2 regions of the Delftia sp. Cs1-4 genome follow, and region 2 is predicted to be linked to the other one. Evidence: predicted binding sites of a transcription regulator. Region 2 holds the regulator's gene; the other holds the start of a gene.
The links. The regulator FNR, encoded in region 2, switches genes on or off when oxygen is low (the NO sensors DNR and NnrR bind a similar motif). The targets are predictions, from matches to a motif close to TTGATNNNNATCAA.

Region 1 (10,537 bases), 2.6 Mb from region 2:
GTTCCGTTGGAGGAGAAGCTTCGTTGTTCATGAACACACCGGGGTTGTGCCGCTTGCCCCCGCGGACCCGGCCGCGGGGCCGGGCCGTGCGCGAGGGGCCTCGGTCTAGTTGATTCCCAACGAACGCCAGTCCGTGCTCTTGGGGACGATCTGCTGGAAGGAGCGGACGCCGAGCGTCACGCGGTTCGAGCCGGTTCCGATGGCGGGCGCGCCCTCCTGAAACTCCTTCGCCGCCTTGGCCATCTGCCGGCGGAATTCGACGATGGCCACATCGCTCGCGCCCAGCACGTCCTTGTCGCGGTCCGCGAGCGCGCCCATCGTCACCCACATCGCGATGTCCTGGTTGGGAATGCCCTGGATGCCGGTGAAGTTGCCAGACTTCATCGCCTGGCGGTCCTGCCAGAAGAAATTCTCGGTATTGCGCCGCATCTTGAAACCCGGGTCGAGGTCCACGCCGACCTGCGCCCCAAGAAACTTGCGCCACGTCTCGGTGTCGGGCAGATTCTCCGGCGTGTCAGACCAGCCGATAAAGTGGAAGGCGGTGTGCGTGTCGTCCACCGGCACGTTCACGTTGGCCACGTTGTAGGAGTCGTTGGGCGGGATCAACACGGTGAACGGGGCGACAAACACGGTGAGGCGCACGTAGTCGTTCGCGTCGGCGCCCGAGATCGGGCGGCGCAGCGCGGCGTAGCGAAAGCCATACCCCGTGGTCTGGCACTGCAGCCGCGGCGCCTTGTCGGTCGATGGGCGCAGCCAGTTGACGGCAGTTGCCTTGGCGCTGTCCACACGTGCCGGGACCATGTCCGAACTGTGCAGGCTCGAACTGTGCGCCGAATCGATGGCGCCCTCCAGGATCTGCGCCCAGTTGCAGGGAATGATGATCTTGGCGATGCTGACCTTGGTGGTGGCCTTCGGTGCCCACGGCGGAGGCTGGAACTCGGGTTGCTCGTCCGCCGGGCCCATGTACGTCCACACGACCCCCGCCCATTCGAGCGTCGGGTAGGCCACGTGCTTGACCTTGTGCTTGAGTTCGCTGGCTGCCGGCTCCGACGGCATGTCGACCACGTTGCCGGACGCGTCCAGCTTCCAGCCGTGGTACAGGCAGCGCAGGCCGCCCTCCTCGTTGCGGCCATACACCAGGGAGGCGCGGCGGTGCGGGCACTTCTCGTCGATCAGGCCGACCTTGCCGTCGCTGTCCCGGAACGCCACCAGGTCCTCACCGAGCAGGCGGACCTTGACGGGCTTGCCGTCTCGCTCGGCCACTTCCTCGGACAGGCAGGCGGGGATCCAATGGCGGCGGATGATCTGACCCATCGGCGCATCGCCCTCGACCTGGCACATCAGTTCATTCTCTTCCTTCGTCAGCATGGGGGTTCTCCTTCATGTAGTTGCTTGCTCCACACGCCACCGTGGAAATTATTGTTAGGCGTCTAACAAAACAATATCGGTCGCGCGGGATGGTGTCAACACGGCGGGCACCGCCGGTACCCCCGTGGCCGCGCGAATGTGGGCGCTTCTTGATACAGGTCAAACGGCTAGAGCGATCGCCGGTCGCAGCCCCGACATGCAGGCGCTCGCCGACCTCGAGCCAACCGATGGGAGCGCGGCGGGAAGCCGCCATGCGGCGCGCAGGCCCAAGGCCGATGTCCCGGGCATGGCCTTGATTGGCCAGAGCGCTTCGCGCCGGGACAGGCCGGAGCGGCCGGGACGGACGCAGGCCCTACGCCGGCACAGGCTCGTCGGCGGGCGGAACACCGACAAGGCGACTTCAAGGGGGGTGAATGGGATTCCGTGGCGCCCGACGAGGAGCGCGCAGCGCTCGCCCGCTCGCAAGCGTGTCTGTCGTCATGCCACGCCCTGGAACGCGACGCTGCGTGCGGGTTCGATCGGCCCCGTGGGCGATGCCATCCCGCGCGGGCTCGCCGCGCGCCGCCAGCCCATCGCCCACCCCCGAAGCCACGCGCCTTGGAGCGGCCCTGTTCCACAGCGCCGCGCGCCGCCTCGCGACGGGGCGGCGGTCTTGCCCGCAGACCTGCCCGAGGCGCCGCGGCCTGTGCGCAGAGGGGCGTCCGACGCCGGGCCCGGCCGCGCCGACCCTTCCACAGGACGTGACGTCGGCGGCCAGCGAGGTGCGGGAATCGCCGAGCAGCCATGTGGCTTCAAGGCGGAAGGCCTTCGGCGTCTCCAGGCCGCCAACCGTCCACAAGGGGGCGGCGCCACATGCCCCGGCGCGGTGAGCCTCGCGCGGGCCGCTCAAGGCGGAAGTGCCGCGTGACTGGCGCCGGAACCGGATCCCGGAAGCGGCCGGAGAGGGCCACGGGCCAAGGCCCCCGGGGCCCCCGGAGGCCTCGAGCCGGGAGTCAGCGAGCGCTCATTCGCCCAGCCCTACCTGCCGGGTCAGGGCCACATCGCACCCCTGCTGCGACGAAGCCAGCAGCGCCAGGCAGATTTCCAGCGTTGCACGGGCCCATCGGCCATCGTGCACGGGCTTCTTGCCATGCCGCAGGGCACCGACCAGCTCGTCGATGACCTCGAACCTGGGCACGCTGGCGGCAGGCAGGGGCAGAAGTTCCTTCCGTGCGTCGCCGTAGACCCATACCCCATCGGGCAACGGCCGCAGGTCCGCGTGCTCGCAACTGGCGATCAGCGGCCCGAAGTGCTGGTGCGCCACCGCCGGGCTCGCCGCCGGTGCGGTCCAGGCCGGGCCACCGTAGGTACCGGCCGCCTTGAGCGCCGCCTCCTGCTCGGCCGAAGCCACCGCCGCCAGCTTGCGCCGGGCCTGGCCGTAGGCGTTGGGGTCCTTGCGCTGGCCCATCTCGCCGATCCAGCCACACCATTCGTCGGAGTCGAAGCGGCCATAGCCGCTGTAGCCGATGGTGGCGAACGCACCGCCCTCGAACCACAACAGCGCCGAGTACGCGCCCTCCGTGGGGCGCACCGGATCCCACTGCCCCAGCACGGCCCGAACCTTCGTGGCCCGCCGCCCCGCCAATAGGCGCACGACGTCGACCTGGTGGGCCGCCTGGCTGAACACCACGCCGCCGCCTTCCTCGGTGCGAAGTTCCTCGGGGCGCCGAGGCCGGTACAGGAAGTCCGTGTAGTTCAGGGCCTGGATCATGCGGACGTCGCCGTAGGCGCCGCTGTCGATCAGTTCACGCGTTCGCAGGTAGGGCGTGTCGAAGCTGTGGCAATGGCCGACGATCAAATGGACACCGGCGCGCTCGCAGGCCTGCACCATCTCGTCGCACTCGGCCATCGTGATCGCCATCGGCTTTTCCACCAGCAGGTGTTTGCCATGCGCCGCCGCGATGCAGGCGTGCGATGCATGGAACTGGTGCGGGCTCGCGATGTAAATGGCATCGATGCCGGGCTGCGCCGCCATTTGCGCGATGTCCTCGAACACCGGCGCGTCGAAGTCCTTTGCGAACTGCGCGCGGGCCGTTTCCCGCGGGTCGCACGCGGCCGCGAGCTCGACGCGGCCGTCCGCCAGGAAGGTCGGCAGCATCAGGGAGAAGGCGCGGCCGAGGCCGGCCACCGCGAGGCGAACTTTCGGGACGGGCGGCGCGCTCACAGATCGATCACCAGTTCCGCGCCCTTGGCGCGCGACACGCAGATCATGATCTGGTGGTCCAGCTCGTCGGGCATCAGGACCATGTCGCGGTGATCGGCCTCGCCGGATACGAGCGTCGTGCGGCAAGTGCCGCAGGTGCCGCTCTCGCAGGACGCCGGCACGGTGCATCCGTGTTCGCGCAGCACGGCGAGGATGCTCTTGCCCACCGGCACGTCGAAGCGCTCGCCGGTCTTGGCCAGGCTCACCGCGAAAGGCTGGTCGTCCGGTCGCACCTCGCCACCTTCGTTGAAACTTTCGAAATGCACGTACTTGCTGGCCCAATGGCCGGTCATGTCGCGCACCTCGTCCATCAGGCGGCGGGGGCCGCAACAGTAAATATGCGTGTCGGTGGCCTGCTCGAACAGGGGCCACAGGTCGAAGGCCTTGGCCGGATCGCCATGGGTGTGGTGGACATGCACCTTGCCCTTGTATTCGGGCGCCCGCAGCTCGTCCAGGAATGCCGCCGTCTCCGCCGCGCGCGACAGATAGTAGAGTTTCCATGGGGCGGGCGGAAGTTCGCCGAAGCTGCGGATCATCGACATGAAGGGCGTGATCCCGATGCCGCCGGCGATGAAGAGATAGCGCTTGGCGCCCTCCACCAGCGGAAAGGCGTTGTCGGGCACCGAGGTCGGCAGCGTGTCGCCCACCTTGGCGTCGTCGCACAGGCTCAGCGATCCCCCCTGCCCCTGCGCCTCGCGCTTGACGGTGATGACGTAGCGGTGGCGGTCCTCCGGGTCGTTGCACAACGAGTACTTGCGCAGCAAGCCGTTGGGGACCTGCACCTTGATGTGCGCCCCCGGCGTGAAGGCCGGCAGCGCCGAGCCATCGGGCTGCACGAGCTCGAAGGAGCGGATACCCTCTGCGACATCGTGGATGCGATCGATGCGCAGTGGCATCGGCGTGTCCGCATGGTTCTGAATGGTGCTCACGTTGGTTGTCTCCGGTTCATGTGTCGAAGCGCATCGAGAGGTCGATGGCCCGCACGTCCTTTGTCAGTTTGCCGCTGGAGATGCGGTCAACGCCGGTAGCGGCGATGTCGCGCAAGGTGCGCAGATCCACCCCTCCCGACACCTCCAGCACGGCCCGTCCGGCGTTGAGGGTGCATGCCCGCTGCATGTCTTCCAGCGTGAAGTCGTCCAGCAGGATGCTCGCCGCGCCGGCGTCCAGCGCGGCCTGGAGCTGCTCCAGGTCCTCGACTTCCACCTGCACCGCCACGCCGGCGTCAAGCGCACGCGCCGCCTCCAGCGCCTCGCGAATGCCGCCGGCCGCAGCGATGTGGTTCTCCTTGATCAGGATGCCATCCCACAACGCCATGCGGTGGTTGCTGCCTCCGCCCGTGCGCACCGCATACTTCTGGGCCTGGCGAAGGCCGGGCAGCGTCTTGCGCGTGTCGAGCAAGGCACAGCCCCGCGGGTTGGGCGACACGCCGGCCAGCGCGTCGACATAGGTCCGCGTGACCGTCGCCACCCCTGACAGCATCTGCAGGAAATTCAACGCCGCCCGCTCGCCGGACAGCAGCGCACGGGCGTTGCCGGTGAGGCGGCAGACCTCGGCGCCGGCGCGCACGCGCTGGCCGTCCTGGATTCCCCATGAAATGGCGGTCTGCGGATCGAGCGCGCGAAAGCAGGCCTCGAACCAGGCCTGTCCGGCCAGCACCGCGTCCTCCTTGGCCACCACGCGGGCCGACATCGTCCGGCCGTCGGGCACCAGCATGGCGGTCCAGTCGGCCCGGCCGATATCCTCCATCAGCGCATCGCGGACATTGCGCTGCAGCGCCTGCTCCAGGCTCTCGTTGTACTCGAAGAGGATCATGCGCTCAGATGCTGTAGCTCTCGTAGGTCGACGGATGGAACAGTTCCTCCACCGGCATCAGCCTCGCGGACAGGCCCTGCGAGTGGTGGTGGCGCACGAACATCTCGAGCGTCCGGAGATTGGGCTGCACGCCGTACGACCAGTAGTCCTCACCCATGGCTTCACGGGCCGCCTTGAGCTGCTCCTCGACAAAAGGCAGCGTCACCTTGGTGGCCGAGGTGTCGGACAGCAGCTCCAGCGCGGCTGCCTTGGACTGGCTGAAGGCCTTGAACACCGCGTTGGGCAGCCAGGGATGGCGCTCCACGAGCTCCTTGCGGATGGCAGCCACGTGCATGATGGGGAACACGCCCGTGCGGCGGTAGTAGTCCTTCGCCACCGCCGTGGGATCGTCGAACAGCCAGCCGACGTGGGGATTGCGCAGCACCGGCTTGCTCGGCGGGCGCGGGCCGATGAAGCCGTCGATCTCGCCGCGGTCGAGCAGCTCCGAGATCGTCGTGCCTTCGGGCGCCGGCTCGACGTGGACATCGGGCGGCAGCTGCAGCTTCACCTTCTCGGGTCGCCCAGGCGTGTCGATGCCGCCGCGCACCCACGTCATATCCGAAGGCTTCACCCCGTAGTCGTCCTCGAGGATCGAGCGCGCCCACACGTTGGCGGTGAGCTGGTATTCGGGCAGGCCGACGCGCTTGCCCTTCAGGTCCTCGGGCCGCTTGATGCGGTCCTTGCGCACATAGATCGACGTGTGGCGGAAGGCGCGCGACAGGAAAACAGGCACCGCGATGTAGGGGCATTCTCCGCGGGAATGCTTCACCAGGTAGCTCGAGAACGACAGCTCCGTGATGTCGAAGTCCATGCTTCGCATCGAGCGGAAGAACATTTCCTCGGGGTTGAGCAGCATGTACACGGGGTCCACGCCGTCGATCTGCACCCGACCGTCGTACAGCGCGCGCGTGCGGTCGTAGTCGCCCATGGCGACGGAGAGTTGGAGCTTGCTCACGATCAGGCCTTCACGTTGTACGACGGTTCGAGCTCGGGCTGGTCCTCGCCGCCCTGCCAGACATAGCTCACCTCGTGCGCGCGCCAGTCGGTCGACTTCGGCACCACGGCCTGGAATGCGCACACCGTGGCCGGGATCGCATCCTTGCCGGTGCCGATCGCGGCCTCCCCTTTCTGGTGATCCCGGACCGCATCGAGCATCCGGCGGCGGAACTCGACGATTGCCAGGTCGCTGGCACCCAGCCGGTCCTTCGAGCGATCGGCGATGGGCCCCATCGTCAGCCACATCGCCACGTCCTGGTTCGGGAATCCGCTGATGCCGGTGAAATTGCCGGCCTTCATCGCCTGGCGGTCCTGCCAGAACTTGTTCGCCATCGTGCGCAGCGGCCGGTACTCCTCGTCGAGGTCGATGCCCACGGTCTGGCGCAAGAACTTGCGCCAGGTCTCGGTCTCCGGCGTCTGCGCCGGATGGCCCCAGGCGATGAAGTAGAACGCCGTGTTCGTGTCGTCCATCGGGACGTTGACGTTGGCGACGTTGTAGAGGTTGTTCGGCGGAATCAGCACGGTCGCCGGTGCCACGAAGACGGTAGAGCGCACGTATTCGTGCGTCGCGGCGTTCTGGATCGGCCTGCGCAGGGCGGCATACCGGAAGCCGAAGCCGGTACGCTGCACCTGCATGCGCGGCGCTTTGTCCGTCGACGGGCGCAGCCACGTCTTGTCCGTGGCCTTGGCGCCGTCCACACGCGCCGGCACCATGTCCGACGAGTGCAGGCTCGAGCTGTGCGCCGAGTCGATCGCTCCCTCCAGGACCTGCGCCCAGTTGCAGGGCAGCAGCACCTTGGCGATGCTGACGCGCGTGTCCGCGGTCGGCGCCCAGGCGGGCGGCTGGAACTCGGGGACCGCGTCGGCCGCGCCGAACCAAGCCCAGACCATGCCGCCCCATTCCTTCACCGGGTAGGCCTTGTGCTTGACCTTGTCGACCATGCCGCTGGACGCTGGCTCGGAGACCATCTCCAGCACATTGCCGTCGGCGTCCATCTTCCAGCCGTGGTACAGGCAGCGCAGGCCGCCCTCTTCGTTGCGGCCGTACAGCAGCGAGGCGCCGCGGTGCGGGCAGGCCTCGTCGAGCACGCCGACCCGGCCTTCGCTGTCGCGGAACACGACGAGGCTTTCGCCGAACACACGCGCCTTGACCGGCGCGCCATCGAGCTCGCCGACCTCCTCGATCAGGCACACGGGCGTCCAGTGCTCTCGCATCAGCCGGCCCATCGGGGCATCGCCTTCGACGCGGCACAACAGGTCGTTCTCTTCTTGGGTCAACATGGGGGGTCTCGCTGGTAGGGAAAAAATACAAAAAACGGGAAGGGTGGGGACGCTGGCTCAGGCCCGCATCTCGGAGGCCTGGGGAGCCAGCTGACGGCGAAGCACGATCGGCTTGCCTCCAAAGCGCCGCTTGACCATCCAGTGGGCCAGCGCCGAGTCGAGGTAGTCGGCATGCGCGGGGAACCACGCGCACAGTTCGTCTGCCAGCCGCCGCGCGGCGGCGAACTCGCCGCCGGCGACCCGGCGCCGCACGCCCTCGATCGACTGCAGCACCGCGGCATGCTCGGCGCTGTGGCAGGCCTGCCCGGGGAAGCCGCTCTCGACCATCCAGTCGTCCTCGGCCTTGAAGTGGTCGCGGGTGTGGTCCGCCAGGCAGTCGAGCGCGGCCGCGACGCCGGCATCCGGCGCGTGCCGGACCGCTCCGATCAGCGTCACGAATTCCTCGTGCACCGCATCCATCGGGGCGAAGCCCAGCACCAGGCCGTCGTGCCAGTTCAGCTCACGGGTTTCAGTGGGGTTCGTTGACATCGTGCCGCATCATTAATGTTAGTTTCCTAATTATATCGCTGGCATTTGACAGAACTCAACGCTCCCCCGTGAAAGCCCTGATGCCGCGCATGCACCGCATGGCCGCGCAACGCGAGGGGAATCGAGGCGGCTGCGCCATGCGCCCCCCCCCCGCGCTGCAGCCTTCGGGCACCCGCGGCAGCGCGCACCCAACCGGCGGTCGGTCGGCGCCTGCAATGGGAGCCGCCGCTTTCGCCATGTGGTAGAACACGCCTTGAAAAGAAGTTTCCACATCTTGGACACCCCATGCCCCGCACCCGTAGCATCCCAGGGAGCCGGCGAGCCGCCCCCGTCGCCGCCGCCAAGTCCTCCGGCACCCAGACCATCGAGCGCGCCTCCCAACTGGTCAAGCTGGTCGCCTCGCGCAGCAGCACCGGCATGCGCCTGACCGAGGTCGTGCAGCAGTCCGGGCTGCAGCGGCCCACCGCGCACCGCATCCTCAAGTGCCTCGTCGACGAGGGCTTCCTCATGCAGGTGCCCGACTCGCACCAGTACTTCCTCGGCCCCCTGATCTTCGAGCTCGGCCTCGCCTCCGCACCGCAGTTCAACCTGTGCGACATCTGCCGACCCTCGCTGCAGCGCATCGCCGAGCAGACCGGCGACACCGTCTTCCTGTCCGTGCGCAGCGGCTACGACTGGGTGTGCATCGACCGCGTCGAAGGGAGCTTTCCGATCAAGGCACTGATGGTGGAGCTCGGCGCCCGCGCACCGCTCGGCGTCGGCGCGACCGGCATGGCGTTGCTGCTGCCGCTGTCCCCCGAGGCCGTCGACGAGATCGTCTGTGCCAACGCGAGGCGGCTGGGCCCGCATGGGCTCACCGTGCCGTCGGCCATGAAGTTGCTGCAGCGCTCCCGGCAGCTCGGCTACGCGCTGAACAAGCGCGGCACGGCAGCGGCCATCACGCTCGGCCTGCCGATCGTGAATCGCTACGGCCATCCGTTCGCGGGCATCGCCATCGCCGCGATCGCAAGCCGCATGACCTCGGATCGACAGGCCCAGATGGTGGACGTGCTGCGCGCCGAGATCACCGAGATCGAGCAGACCCTGGCGCAAGTGACGCAGCTGTAGCGCGGCCGTGGAAAGGGCGCACGGGGCGACGTCTCGTGCGCGCCGCCCGCCCGGCGCATCGGCGCCCTGACCTCGCTGCGGTGCCCACCTACGTGCCGATCGCCATCGTCAAGAACGAGATTCATCTCATTGCTTTGCTATGCCCGCCTGCAGATCCTGCGGCGTCGGTCTTCGAGAAAACCGAGGTTTCATGCACCCTGCAGCCCGATCGCACCCCTGCGCTAACCCATTGATTCTGTTCAAGCATTGAAAAGGACAGTACTTGGTTTCACCGCTGACTGCATTTCTTGGTCCCGGGCGTCTCCCGGACGCAACTGCACTCGACAAAGCCCCGCTCGGCGGTCGCGGTCTCGCGCACGGCAGGCATACATCTCATTGCTCGATCTGGATGTTCCGGCTCCGAATAATGCGCGACCAGAACGCGGCGTCCTCCCTGATCATTGCGCCCAGGAGTTGCGGCGGCCCGACAATGATGTGCATGTCCGGCACGGACGATATGCGTGCCTGGTACTCGGGCGACGCGACCACTTCGCGGATCTGGCCGGACAGCTTGTCCACGATCGGCGTAGGCGTTCCTGCCGGTGCTACGACGCCGTTCCAGTAGGTCGCCACGAGGTCATAGCCCGACTCCCTGAAAGTCGGAACTTCTGGAAGCTCAGGAATCCGCGTCTCCGAAGAAATGGCCAGGATCTTGACCTTGCCCGTCTTGTACAGGTCCAGCACGCTGGCCACCACGCCGGCCATCGCAGGTACCCGCCCGGAGATCAGGTCGAGCACGGCCTGGCCCTGGCCCTTGTACAGCACCGGCTCCACCGAAAAGCCGGCCCGTTCCCCCAGGTCCTCGGCCATCAGATGGGTGGTGCCGCCGACACTGGACACCACGATCGCCGCTGGTTTGCCGCTCCCCTTCACTTCCGCGATCCATTCGGCCAGCGTATTGGGCTTTGCGCTGGCAGGCAGCGCGATCACGTGATGGCCCTTGGACACCGGTGCCAGGAACTGGAAGTCGCCCGGCTTGTACGGCAGGGTCTTGTACAGCAGTGGGTTCAGCGACATGGCCGCCGAGAGGGCCCAACCGATCGTGTAGCCGTCCGGCGGCGCGGAGGCCACCGCGACGCTACCGATCACGAAGTTGCCGCCGGGCCGGTTCTCGACAACCACCGG
Region 2 (10,537 bases):
GATGTAGCCCGACTCCTCGGCCAGCGGGATGAAGACACCCGGCGAGACCACGCCGAATTCGGGATCGGTCCAGCGCAGCAGCGCCTCGGCGGCGACGATGCGGTCGCTGTCTATGTGCACCTGGGGCTGGAAGTAGACCGCCATGCGGCCATGCTCCAGCGCCTGGCGCATGGCGTGCTCCAGCTTCATACGCGACAGCAGGCCGGCGCTCATCTGCGGCTGGTAGAAGCTGAAATGGCCCCGGCCCCGTTCCTTGACGCGGTACATGGCGGTGTCGGCCTGGCGGATCAGCTCATCCAGCGTGAGGCCATCGGCCGGGTACTGGGCCACGCCGATGCTGCACTGCACGGAGAAACCCAGGCCGTCGAGCAGGAAGGGGCGCTCCATCTCCTGCAGGATGCGCTTGGCCACCGACGCGGCCAGTTCGGCGTTGCAGCCCTGCAGATAGAGCACGAACTCATCGCCACCCAGCCGGCACAGGATGTCCACGGGCCGCATGCAGTCGCTCAGACGCTGCGCGACCAGCTTGAGCACGCGATCCCCGAACTGGTGGCCCAGCGAGTCGTTGATGATCTTGAAGCGGTCCAGGTCGATGAACAGGATGCTGAACACCGTGCCGCCTGCGCGCGCGGCCTCGATGGCTGCATCCACGCGCTCCGTGAGGTTCAGGCGGTTGGGCAGGCCGGTGAGCGCGTCGCTGTAGGCCAGCTGTTCAATGCGCTGCTGGGCCACGCGCTGCTGCGTGAGGTCGCGCATGAAGCCGATGCTCTGCACCACGTCGCCCTGCGCGTTGCGCAGCGGCACCCAGGACAGGCGCACGGCGCAGCGCGCGCCGCCGGCCTGGCGCAGCCACAGGTCGCCCTCCCAGAAGCCGCCCTGGTGCCACTGGATGCGGGCCAGGTCGCCCAGGGTGTCGGCCTGGCCTTCGGAGGCCTCGAACAGCGACTCCACCGTGCGCCCCTGCACGGGCATGCCGCCCAGCAGGCGTTCGCAGGCCGGGTTGGTGCGGGCCACATCCATGTAGCCGTCGGCAATGAAGATGCCGTCCAGGCTGGACTCGAAGACGCGCGCGGCCAGCTCCAGGCCCGCCTGGGTCTGGGCCTCGGCCGTGATGTCGCGGAAGGAAAAGATCCGCCCCATGGGCAGGCCCCGGCGCAGCTGGGGCACGGCGCGGCGCTCCAGGATGCGTCCGTCGCGCAGGTCCAGCACGTCGGCCGCCTCCATCAGGGGCTGGGCCGACAGCAGCTTCAACTGGCGCGCATAGGATTCGGCATCGCGCACCTGGCTGGCCAGGTGGTCGAGGATGGCCACGTCGTTGCGGCGCACCAGCAGCGCCTCGGGAATGCCCCAGAGCGTGGCAAAGCGGTGATTGAAGGCGCGGATGCGGCCATCGGGATCGCAGACCAGGATGGCGTCGGCCGCGGACTCCAGCGTGGCGCGCAGCTCGCCCAACAGGCTCTCGAACTCGGCCTCGTGCAAGGCCTGCTCGCGCCGGTCCAGCATGCTGACCAGCAGCACCTCGCCGTCGAGCGCGCGCACGCGCATCTCCACGGGCGCCAGCTGGCCATCGGCGCGGCGCACCTCGGCAATGAACTGGGCTCCGGCCTGCCAGTTGAAGGGATCGCTCCAGAAAGCCTGCTGCTGCGGCGTGGCGGCCAGCACCTGCACGGGCAGGCCCGGGGCCGCATCGGCCTCATAGCCGGTGACGGATTCGCTGGCGGCGTTGGCGCGCAGCACCTTCAGGGTGCGCGCATCGATCAGCCACAGGGCCTCCTGCAGTGCATCCAGCAGGCGGGGCCAGGCGCGGTTGAGCGCTTGCTTGTTCAAGACGCCACCTTCGGTGGATCCAACTCCACCGCCCGTTCAAAGTAATAGCAGACACGCCGGCGCGGCGACAGGTAGTCCAGCGCATCGCGCGGCAGCTGCGCGGGCGCCACTCCCCGGCGTATGCCCAGCTCGGGAAACAGCTCCAGCGCCAGCACGGGCGCCTGCGCGGCCGGCACGCCGGCATCGTGCACCATCACCGAGGGCTTGAGCGGGCGTGATGCATTCACGGACATGACCATGGCATGGCGCCCGTCGGTCAGCTCCACCACCGAGCCCGGGGGGAACACACCCATCATGCGGATGAAGCCATTGAGCACGGGCGCGGCGAACTTGTCGCGCAGCCGACTGAACAGCATGGACAGGGCCTCGTGCGGCGTATGCGGCGTCTGTGCATCGCCGGGATTGCACAGGCGATCGTAGGTGTTGACCAGGGCCAGGATCTGGCCCGTGAGTTCCATGTCTTCGGCCACCAGGCTCAGCGGGAACCCCGTGCCGTCGGCCCATTCATGGTGCTGGGCGATGGCCGTGGTGACCTGGGCCGACAGGCCCATGCGCATGGCAATGGCCACGGATTCGCCCACATGGCGCTCGTAGCGCTCGCGCAGGGCGTCGGGCACGGAAGGCTCCAGGGCCAGGCCGTGCATGCCTTCGACACCGGCCACGGGCTTTCCCGCGTCATGCAGCAGCGCCGCCAGGCCCAGGTCGCGCAGCAGCGATTCCTGCAGGCCCAGGGCCCGGCCCAGCAGCAGGCTGAGCACGGTCACGTTGACGGCATGCACGCTCTGGCTGCTGCCCACGCCATCGGACAGCAGGTGAATGGCCACGTCCTGCGGGCCCGCCAGTTCGGCCAGGCAGCCATCGACCAGGGCCTCGGTGGGCATGCGCGCCTGCTCGGGCGCGCTGGCAATGGTGGTCTCTATGGCCACATAGCCGCGCTCCACCTTCTGAAAGCGCGCATTGCAGTCCTCCAGCCGGCCGCGCCAGTCGGGCACGGACAGCAGCAGCGGTGCTGGCGCAGGTTCGGTGGGTGCAGGCTCGGGGGCCACCACGACGGGCGGCAGCTCCTGCGGCGGCGGGGTGCGCACCTCGGCGGGCCAGGTGTCGCTTTTGTGCGGGACACAGCGCACCACCTCCAGGCCCAGGGATTTCAGGGTCTGGATCTGTGCGCTGGAGGTGATCTTGAAGCTGCTGACCGGAAAGGGATGGTTCAGCCACCCAACATCGAGCTGGACAAACATGCCCGGACGGAGGTCTCGGATATCGATGAGGACGGAATGGTTCACGCGCGGCAACGGCCCCGAGGCTGAAGGAATCGGCAATATGTAAGCCGATGATTCGGGCATTATCTCCAGTTCTGAGGGCCTCGCAGCCAATCCGCGGCCCCAGGTGCCAAGTCTGGCCTCAGCTGTTGCTCAACGGCACCAGAGGCTGGGCTTGTAGATCAGGTCCATCCACAGCGCCCAGACGGCCACGCCCACCAGCATCAGGCCGGCCAGGCGCGTGCCCCATTCGGCGCGCAGGCCGTTCAGGCGCTGCCGGCCCAGCCGCCACAGCCAGGGGCCGGCCACCAGCCACAGCCCGCTGCCCACGCCAAAGGCCGCCATGGCCAGCGCGCCCTGCAACGGCCCGCCGCTGAGCGCGGCGACCAGCACGGCCGAATACAGCAGTCCGCAAGGCATGAGCGCCCAGGCATAGCCTGCCGCCAGCGTGCCGCCCGGCGCCGATACCCAGGGCTGCACGCGCCGCCAGGCGGCGCGGCCGGCAGACTCCAGCCAGGCGGGCTGGCGGGCCTGCACCATCATGGCCAGGCCCCAGGCCATCACGGCGACATGGGTCAGTGTCCAGAACGGCTGCAGCGCCGTGGTCTGGCTGGTGAGCCAGGACAGGCTTTCCATGGCCAGGGCCGAGGCAGCGCCCAGGCTGGCATAACCGGCCAGACGGCCGCCGTGGAACAGCGCCGTGCGCAGCCACAGCCGGCTTTGCAATCCATGCACGGCCACCACCTGCGAGCCGCCGCCCTGCCCCGCCCCGCCCGTGACCACGCCGCAGGGCGCAGCGCACATGGCAAGGCAATGGGGCCCGCCGACGAGCCCCATGATCAAAGCGGTCCAGAGGAGCGACAACAGCATGGGGCCTAGATGATCCTCGAAAACCGCGCCCGGTTCTTGTCCGCCTGCAGATATCGGTCAAACAGCATGGCCACGCCGCGCACGAAGTACCAGCCCATGGGCGTGACCTGGAAGCCCTCGTCGCTGATCTGCACCAGGCCCTTGGCCTGCAGGTCCTCCAGGGCCGCCATCTCGGGCGCGAAGTACTCGCGAAAGCCCAGCAGCCATGCCTGCTCCATGGGCTCGAACAGCACGGCGCCCTGGCACATGATGGCCATGATGACGGCGCGGCGCACCAGGTCGTCGCGCGACAGCGCCAGGCCCCGCACCACGGGCAGGTGGCTGGCGTCGATGGCGTCGTAGTACTCCTCCAGCGTCTTGGCGTTCTGGCTGTAGCTGGCACCCACCTTGCCGATGGCCGACACGCCCAGCGCAATCAGGTCGCAGTCGGGCTGGGTGCTGTAGCCCTGGAAGTTGCGGTGCAGCCGGCCCTGGCGCTTGGCCACGGCCAGCGAGTCCTCCGGCAGGGCGAAGTGGTCCATGCCCACATAGACATAACCACCGTCCATGAACGCGGCGATGGAACGCGACAGCATGGCCAGCTTGTCGGCCCCCTGGGGCAGATCCTCGGCCGCAATGCGCCGCTGCGGCTTGAAGCGCTCGGGCAGGTGGGCATAGGCATAGAGCGCGATGCGGTCGGGCCGCAGCGCGTTGACCTGGGCCAGCGTGCGCTCGAAGGATTCGGGCGTCTGCTTGGGCAGGCCGTAGATCAGGTCCACGTTGATGGAGGCAAAGCCCAGCTGCCGCGCGGCCGCCACCAGCTCGAACACCTGCTCGGCCGGCTGCACGCGGTGCACCGCGATCTGCACCTGCTCGTCGAAGTCCTGCACGCCGAAGCTCAGGCGGTTGAAGCCCAGCTCCTTGAGCACGGCCAGGCGCTCGACGCTGACGGTGCGCGGATCGACCTCGATGGAGTACTCGCCACCCGGCTCCAGCTTGAAATGCTCGCGCAACAGGCCCATCAGCGTGCGCAGCTCGTCGTCGGAGAAGAAGGTGGGCGTGCCGCCGCCCAGGTGCAGCTGGCTGACGGCCTGGCCCTTGCCGCAATGGGCCGTATGCAAGGCCATCTCGCGCGCCAGGTAGTCCAGGTAGACGGCAGCGCGATCATGGTGACGCGTCACGATCTTGTTGCAGGCGCAGTAGTAGCAAAGCGACTCGCAAAAGGGCACGTGCACATACAGCGACAAAGGCATGGCACGCGCTGCGGTACTCGATTTGCGTTGTTGCAGCGCCAGGATATAGTCCTCTGCACCAAAGGCCTCGACAAAGCGGTCGGCGGTAGGGAACGAGGTGTATCGGGGCCCCGGTACGTCAAAGCGACGCAGCAGCTCTGGGGTGACAGCGGTCATGGGTTTTTTCCTCTAATACCTCGACTGTGCCGCAGCACATCGGTCATGTCCTTGACTCATATCAAGAGTTGTTTGAGGGACTGCTGCGACAATTTGATCCAACTCATCGCAATCCACGAGGTCACCGCCGGCACGCTGTGTGCCGCTGATGTTTATCACTCCATGAACCTTCAGACCATCAAAGCCTCCTGCTCCAACTGCAACCTGCGCGAACTGTGCATGCCCATGGGCCTGGATGCCGAGCAGATGCAGCGCATCGACGACATCGTGGCCACGCGCCGCAAGGTCAAGCGCGGAGGCCTGCTGTTTCGCAACGGCGAGACATTCACCTCGCTGTACGCCATCCGCACCGGCTTCTTCAAGACCTGCGTGGCCACCGAGGACGGACGCGACCAGGTCACAGGCTTTCAGATGGCCGGCGAGATCATCGGCCTGGACGGCATCGTCAACGACCACCACACCTGCGATGCCGTCGCGCTGGAAGACGCCGAAGTCTGCGTCATGCCCTTCGACAAGCTGGAAGACCTGTCGCGCGAGGTCACGGCCCTGCAAAACCATGTGCACAAGGTCATGAGCCGCGAGATCGTGCGCGAGCACGGCGTGATGCTGCTGCTGGGCAGCATGCGCGCAGAAGAGCGCCTGGCCGCCTTCGTGCTCAACCTGGTGCAGCGCCTGCATGCGCGGGGCTTTTCCAAGTCCGAACTGGTGCTGCGCATGACGCGCGAGGAAATCGGCAGCTACCTGGGCCTGAAGCTGGAGACGGTGAGCCGCACCTTCTCCAAGTTCGCGGACGACAACATCATTGAGGTGCGCCAGCGCCATCTGCGCATCCTGGACACGGAGGCGCTCAAGCGCATCGTCAACAGCCAGCAGTGCCAGTGAGGCTGCAAGGGCGGCAAGCATTCATCCGCCAATGAACAAGGCCCGCGACAGCGGGCCTTGTTCATTGCGGCGGGCTCTCGCTCAGTCCCGCCCCAGCCCCTGCATGGCCAGATCCGGGTCGGGCTCGGAGACCACGCCGTCATTGAGATCGCGGGCCGAGCGACCCAGCATGGTGGTCATCAGGCTGGAGAGCATGGTCACGCCCCAGAAGGCGAAGAAGGCCAGCGTGTAGATGCCCTGGCGCGACCAGCCCAGGTCGCCGAGCCAATGCAGCTCCAGCGGGTCCACAAAGGCAAAAACCAGCATCTCCATCACGGCGGCTGCCAGAAAGGCAGGCCAGGCAATCCACATCCAGCGTTGGGCCAACATCAGCGATCTCCTTGTGCTGTCGAGGGGTCGCCTTCATTGTGCGCCGCGCCAACGCATGGCGCCAAGCCCCGCAGCGCCCTGCACGCCTGTAGGAAACCCTCACCCGTCGCGCATGCCGGAGATGCGATCCGCCATGCAAAAAGGCCGCGACTGCGGCCTCTTGCAGGGGTGCACGGCGATCAGCGGTCCGTGGGGTGATCGTGCGCGGGCGTGGCCGCATGGTTGCGGCCGGTGACGGCGGGCGCCATGCTCTTGGGCACTTCGCGCACGCCATCGGCACGCTCGTTGATCGTGATGCCGTTGCGGTAGTAGTCGGGGTCGATCACGGGATCGGCGCCATTGATGGCGATGATGGCCGTGATCACGGCAGCGACCACCACGGCCGCCGGGCCGGCCACCACCAGCCAGACATGGCCGAACTTCCACCAGGGCTTGCCGGCGTCGGGGTGCGAGGGAGCCTGCGCGGGCGCGGACACTGCGGGACTGGAAGACATGGGAAACCTCTTTCTTTCAGGCGGCAGGCGCGGACCGTGCCGCGCCTGCCAGGAACATCACCGGGGCACCAGGAAGACGGCCTTTTCGGACGCGCGTCCCGCGCCTGAATGCACGGCATCGATATCGAAGAATACGGTGTGCGAGCCCGGCTCGGCCGAACCGTAGGGAATCTGCAGGCGCGCCGCAATGCCGCGCGTCTCGGCCGGGCCGACCTCGACTTCCTGCTCGGACGCCAGCTCCAGCCCATCGAGGCCGTGGGCGCTGATGCGGTAGCGCTGGGCCTGCTCGGTGGCATTCATGATCTGCAGGCGGTAGACATTCTCCAGCTTGCCGCCCGCCACGATGCGCGACAGCGAGGCGCGGTCGCGGATCACGTCCACCTTGACCGACTGGCGCAGCGCCAGGCTCACGATCATGGCCACGCTCAAGCCGATCAGCACGGCCGAGTAGATCAGCACGCGCGGACGGAAGATGCGGCGCAGCACCTGGGCACGCCGCCACAGGCCGGCCATGGCGTTCTGCGTGGTCAGGCGGATCAGGCCGCGCGGGTACTCCATCTTGTCCATGATGGAATTGCAGGCGTCTATGCACAGGCCGCAGCCAATGCATTCGTATTGCAGACCGTTGCGGATGTCGATGCCCACGGGGCAGACCTGCACGCACATCTTGCAGTCGATGCAGTCGCCCAGGCCCTGGGCCTTGTAGTCCACCTTCTTGGTGCGCGGTGCACGCGGCTCGCCCCGGCCCGTGTCGTAGCTGACGATCATGGTGTCCCGGTCGAACATGGCGCTCTGAAAGCGCGCATAGGGGCACATGTACTTGCAGACCTGCTCGCGCATGTAGCCCGCGTTGCCATAGGTGGCAAAGCCGTAGAACAGCACCCAGAACATCTGCCAGCTGCCCTGCAGCGCCAGCAGCTCGCCGCCCAGCTCGCGGATGGGCACGAAGTAGCCCACGAAGGTGAAGCCGGTCCACAGCGCAATGGCGATCCACAGCAACTGCTTGAGCGACTTCTTCCAGGCCTTCTCGAAGGTCCAGCCGTTCTTGTCCAGCCGCATGCGCGCGCTGCGGTCGCCTTCGACCTTGCGCTCCACCCACATGAAGATCTCGGTGTAGACCGTCTGCGGGCACGAGAAGCCGCACCACAGGCGCCCGGCCACGGCCGTGAACAGGAACAATGCCAGCGCCGAGATGATCAGCAGGCCCGCCAGGTAGATGAAGTCCTGCGGGTACAGCACCAGCCCGAAGAGATAGAAGCGCCGCGTTCCGAGGTCGAACAGCACCATCTGGCGCTGGCCCCACTCCAGCCAGGGCAGGCCGTAGAAAACCAGTTGGGTGAGAAACACCAGGGCCCATCGCCAGCGTGCGAAGACACCGCTGATGGAGCGCGGGTAGACCTTCTTTTCCGACTCGAACATCGACACCAGCTCGCCCGGATCAGGCGTGGCCGGCGTGATCGGAATGACTTTGCGGGGAGGCTTCCCGGTGTCATCCCCGCTCTCGGGCTTCATGGTGGGTTCCTTTGTTTTTTTGAAATATCTGAAAACTCAAAACGCAAAAAGGCGGCGCCGCAGCGCCGCCCCTGTGCTTACTGACGGACTGCGCCGTCTTTGTGCGACATGCCCCAGACATAGGAAGCAAGCACCGCGATCTGCGCCTCGGTCAGCTTGTCCTTCTGGGCAGGCATCTCGTTGTGCTTGCCGTTGTTGATCATGGCCGTGATGGCGGCCTCGCCCCAGCCGTGCAGCCAGATGTCATCGGTCAGGTTGGGCGCGCCCAGGGCCTGGTTGCCCTTGCCGTCCATGCCGTGGCAGGCTGCGCAGGCCGTGAACTTGGACTTGCCCAGCGAGGCCTTGAGCGAGTCGTGCGGGCTGCCCGACAGGCTCAGCACATAGTGCGAGAGGTTGCGCACATCGTCGGGCGTGCCGACGGCAGCGGCCATGGGCGGCATGATGCCGATGCGGCCGCCCGTGATGGTTTCCCTGATCTTCTCGGGCGTGCCGCCATGCAGCCAGTCGCCATCGGTCAGGTTGGGGAAGCTCTTGCCGCCGCGTGCGTCCGAGCCGTGGCACTGTGCGCAGTTGTTCATGAACAGGCGCTCGCCGATGGCCATGGCCTGGGGGTCCTTGGCCATGTCTTCGGTGCTCATGCTCGTGAACTTGGCGTACAGCGGCTCCAGGTCCGCGCGGGCCTTGGCCATCTCGTTTTCATAGGCGCCCAGCTGCGTCCAGCCCAGCTTGCCCGCGAACGAGCCCAGGCCCGGATAGGCCGCCAGGTAGGCGAAGCCGAACACCGAGGTGATGATGAACAGCCACATCCACCACTTGGGCATGGGGTTGTTCAGCTCGCGCAGGTCCTCGTCCCAGACGTGGCCCGTGGTGTTGTCGGCCGAGGGGACCACCTTCTTGCGTGCGGTGAGATACAGCAGCAGCAGGCAGCCGATGATGCCGCCCAGCGTGATCGCCGTGACATAGATCGACCAGAAGTTGTTTACGAAATCGCTCATGGGAAGTTCTCGTTCTGGTGGAGGGACTCAGTCTTGCTCGAACGGCAGCTGGGCGGCCTCGTCGAAACGGGCCTGGTTGCGGCGGGCGAACGCCCACCACCAGATGCCGATGAAGCAGGCCAGCGAGGCCAGCGTGGCCACGATGCGCATGGTGGTGATGTCCATGTCGCTCTCCTTTACTTGACCGAACGGCCCAGGACCTGCAGGTAGGCGATGACGGCGTCCATTTCCGTCTTGCCCTTGACCTGCTCGGCAGCGCCGCTGATTTCCTCGTCGCTGTAGGGCACGCCCACCTTGCGCAGCGCGCTCATGTGCTGGGCGACCACGGTGTCATCCACCTTGTTCTTTTCCAGCCAGGTGTAGGCAGGCATGTTGGACTCGGGCACCACGTCGCGCGGGTTGTTCAGGTGGATGCGATGCCATTCGTCGCTGTACTTGCCGCCCACGCGGTGCAGGTCGGGACCCGTGCGCTTGGAACCCCACTGGAAGGGGTGGTCATAGACGAACTCGCCAGCCACCGAGTAGTGGCCGTAGCGCATGGTCTCGGCGCGGAAGGGGCGGATCATCTGCGAGTGGCAGTTGTAGCAGCCCTCGCGCAGATAGACGTCGCGGCCCATCAGCTGCAGCGGCGTGTAGGGCTTGAGGCCCGCCACCGCTTCCGTGGTCGACTTCTGGAAGAACAGCGGAACGATTTCCACCATGCCGCCGACGGCGACCACCAGCAGGGTCAGCACGATCAGCAGGAAATTGTTGGTTTCCACCTTCTCGTGGGAAAAGCTCTTGGGAGCGCTATTGTTGTGATCGGACATGAGTAATGCTCCTAGACGCTCAGGCGTGGGCCACGACGGCAGGCACGGCCACCTTCACCGAACGGCCCGAGATCGCGGTCTTCCAGGTGTTCCACAGCATGACCAGCATGCCGCCCAGGTACAGCAGGCCAC

Region 1: a site for FNR is predicted at 8,312-8,325, ahead of DELCS14_RS08270 (hemerythrin domain-containing protein). Genes of this name have one in related genera too.

The regions. Positions count from the first base shown of each region.
Region 1 is NC_015563.1:1,870,774-1,881,310, reverse strand. Features, by position in the region: gene DELCS14_RS08305 (DUF2798 domain-containing protein) at 1-31, opposite strand, end outside; gene DELCS14_RS08300 (Rieske 2Fe-2S domain-containing protein) at 106-1,368, opposite strand; gene DELCS14_RS08295 (Gfo/Idh/MocA family oxidoreductase) at 2,372-3,571, opposite strand; gene DELCS14_RS08290 (PDR/VanB family oxidoreductase) at 3,568-4,506, opposite strand; gene nadC (carboxylating nicotinate-nucleotide diphosphorylase) at 4,556-5,422, opposite strand; gene DELCS14_RS08280 (ABC transporter substrate-binding protein) at 5,427-6,416, opposite strand; gene DELCS14_RS08275 (Rieske 2Fe-2S domain-containing protein) at 6,419-7,738, opposite strand; gene DELCS14_RS08270 (hemerythrin domain-containing protein) at 7,796-8,266, opposite strand; gene DELCS14_RS08265 (IclR family transcriptional regulator) at 8,552-9,373, shown strand; gene DELCS14_RS08260 (tripartite tricarboxylate transporter substrate binding protein) at 9,746-10,537, opposite strand, start outside.
Region 2 is NC_015563.1:4,480,933-4,491,469, forward strand. Features, by position in the region: gene DELCS14_RS19595 (bifunctional diguanylate cyclase/phosphodiesterase) at 1-1,827, opposite strand, end outside; gene DELCS14_RS19600 (HD-GYP domain-containing protein) at 1,824-3,170, opposite strand; gene DELCS14_RS19605 (sulfite exporter TauE/SafE family protein) at 3,240-3,956, opposite strand; gene hemN (oxygen-independent coproporphyrinogen III oxidase) at 3,962-5,344, opposite strand; gene fnr (fumarate/nitrate reduction transcriptional regulator Fnr) at 5,507-6,226, shown strand; gene DELCS14_RS19620 (hypothetical protein) at 6,308-6,595, opposite strand; gene DELCS14_RS19625 (FixH family protein) at 6,775-7,089, opposite strand; gene ccoG (cytochrome c oxidase accessory protein CcoG) at 7,147-8,601, opposite strand; gene ccoP (cytochrome-c oxidase, cbb3-type subunit III) at 8,679-9,596, opposite strand; gene DELCS14_RS19640 (cbb3-type cytochrome c oxidase subunit 3) at 9,624-9,761, opposite strand; gene ccoO (cytochrome-c oxidase, cbb3-type subunit II) at 9,773-10,405, opposite strand; gene ccoN (cytochrome-c oxidase, cbb3-type subunit I) at 10,425-10,537, opposite strand, start outside.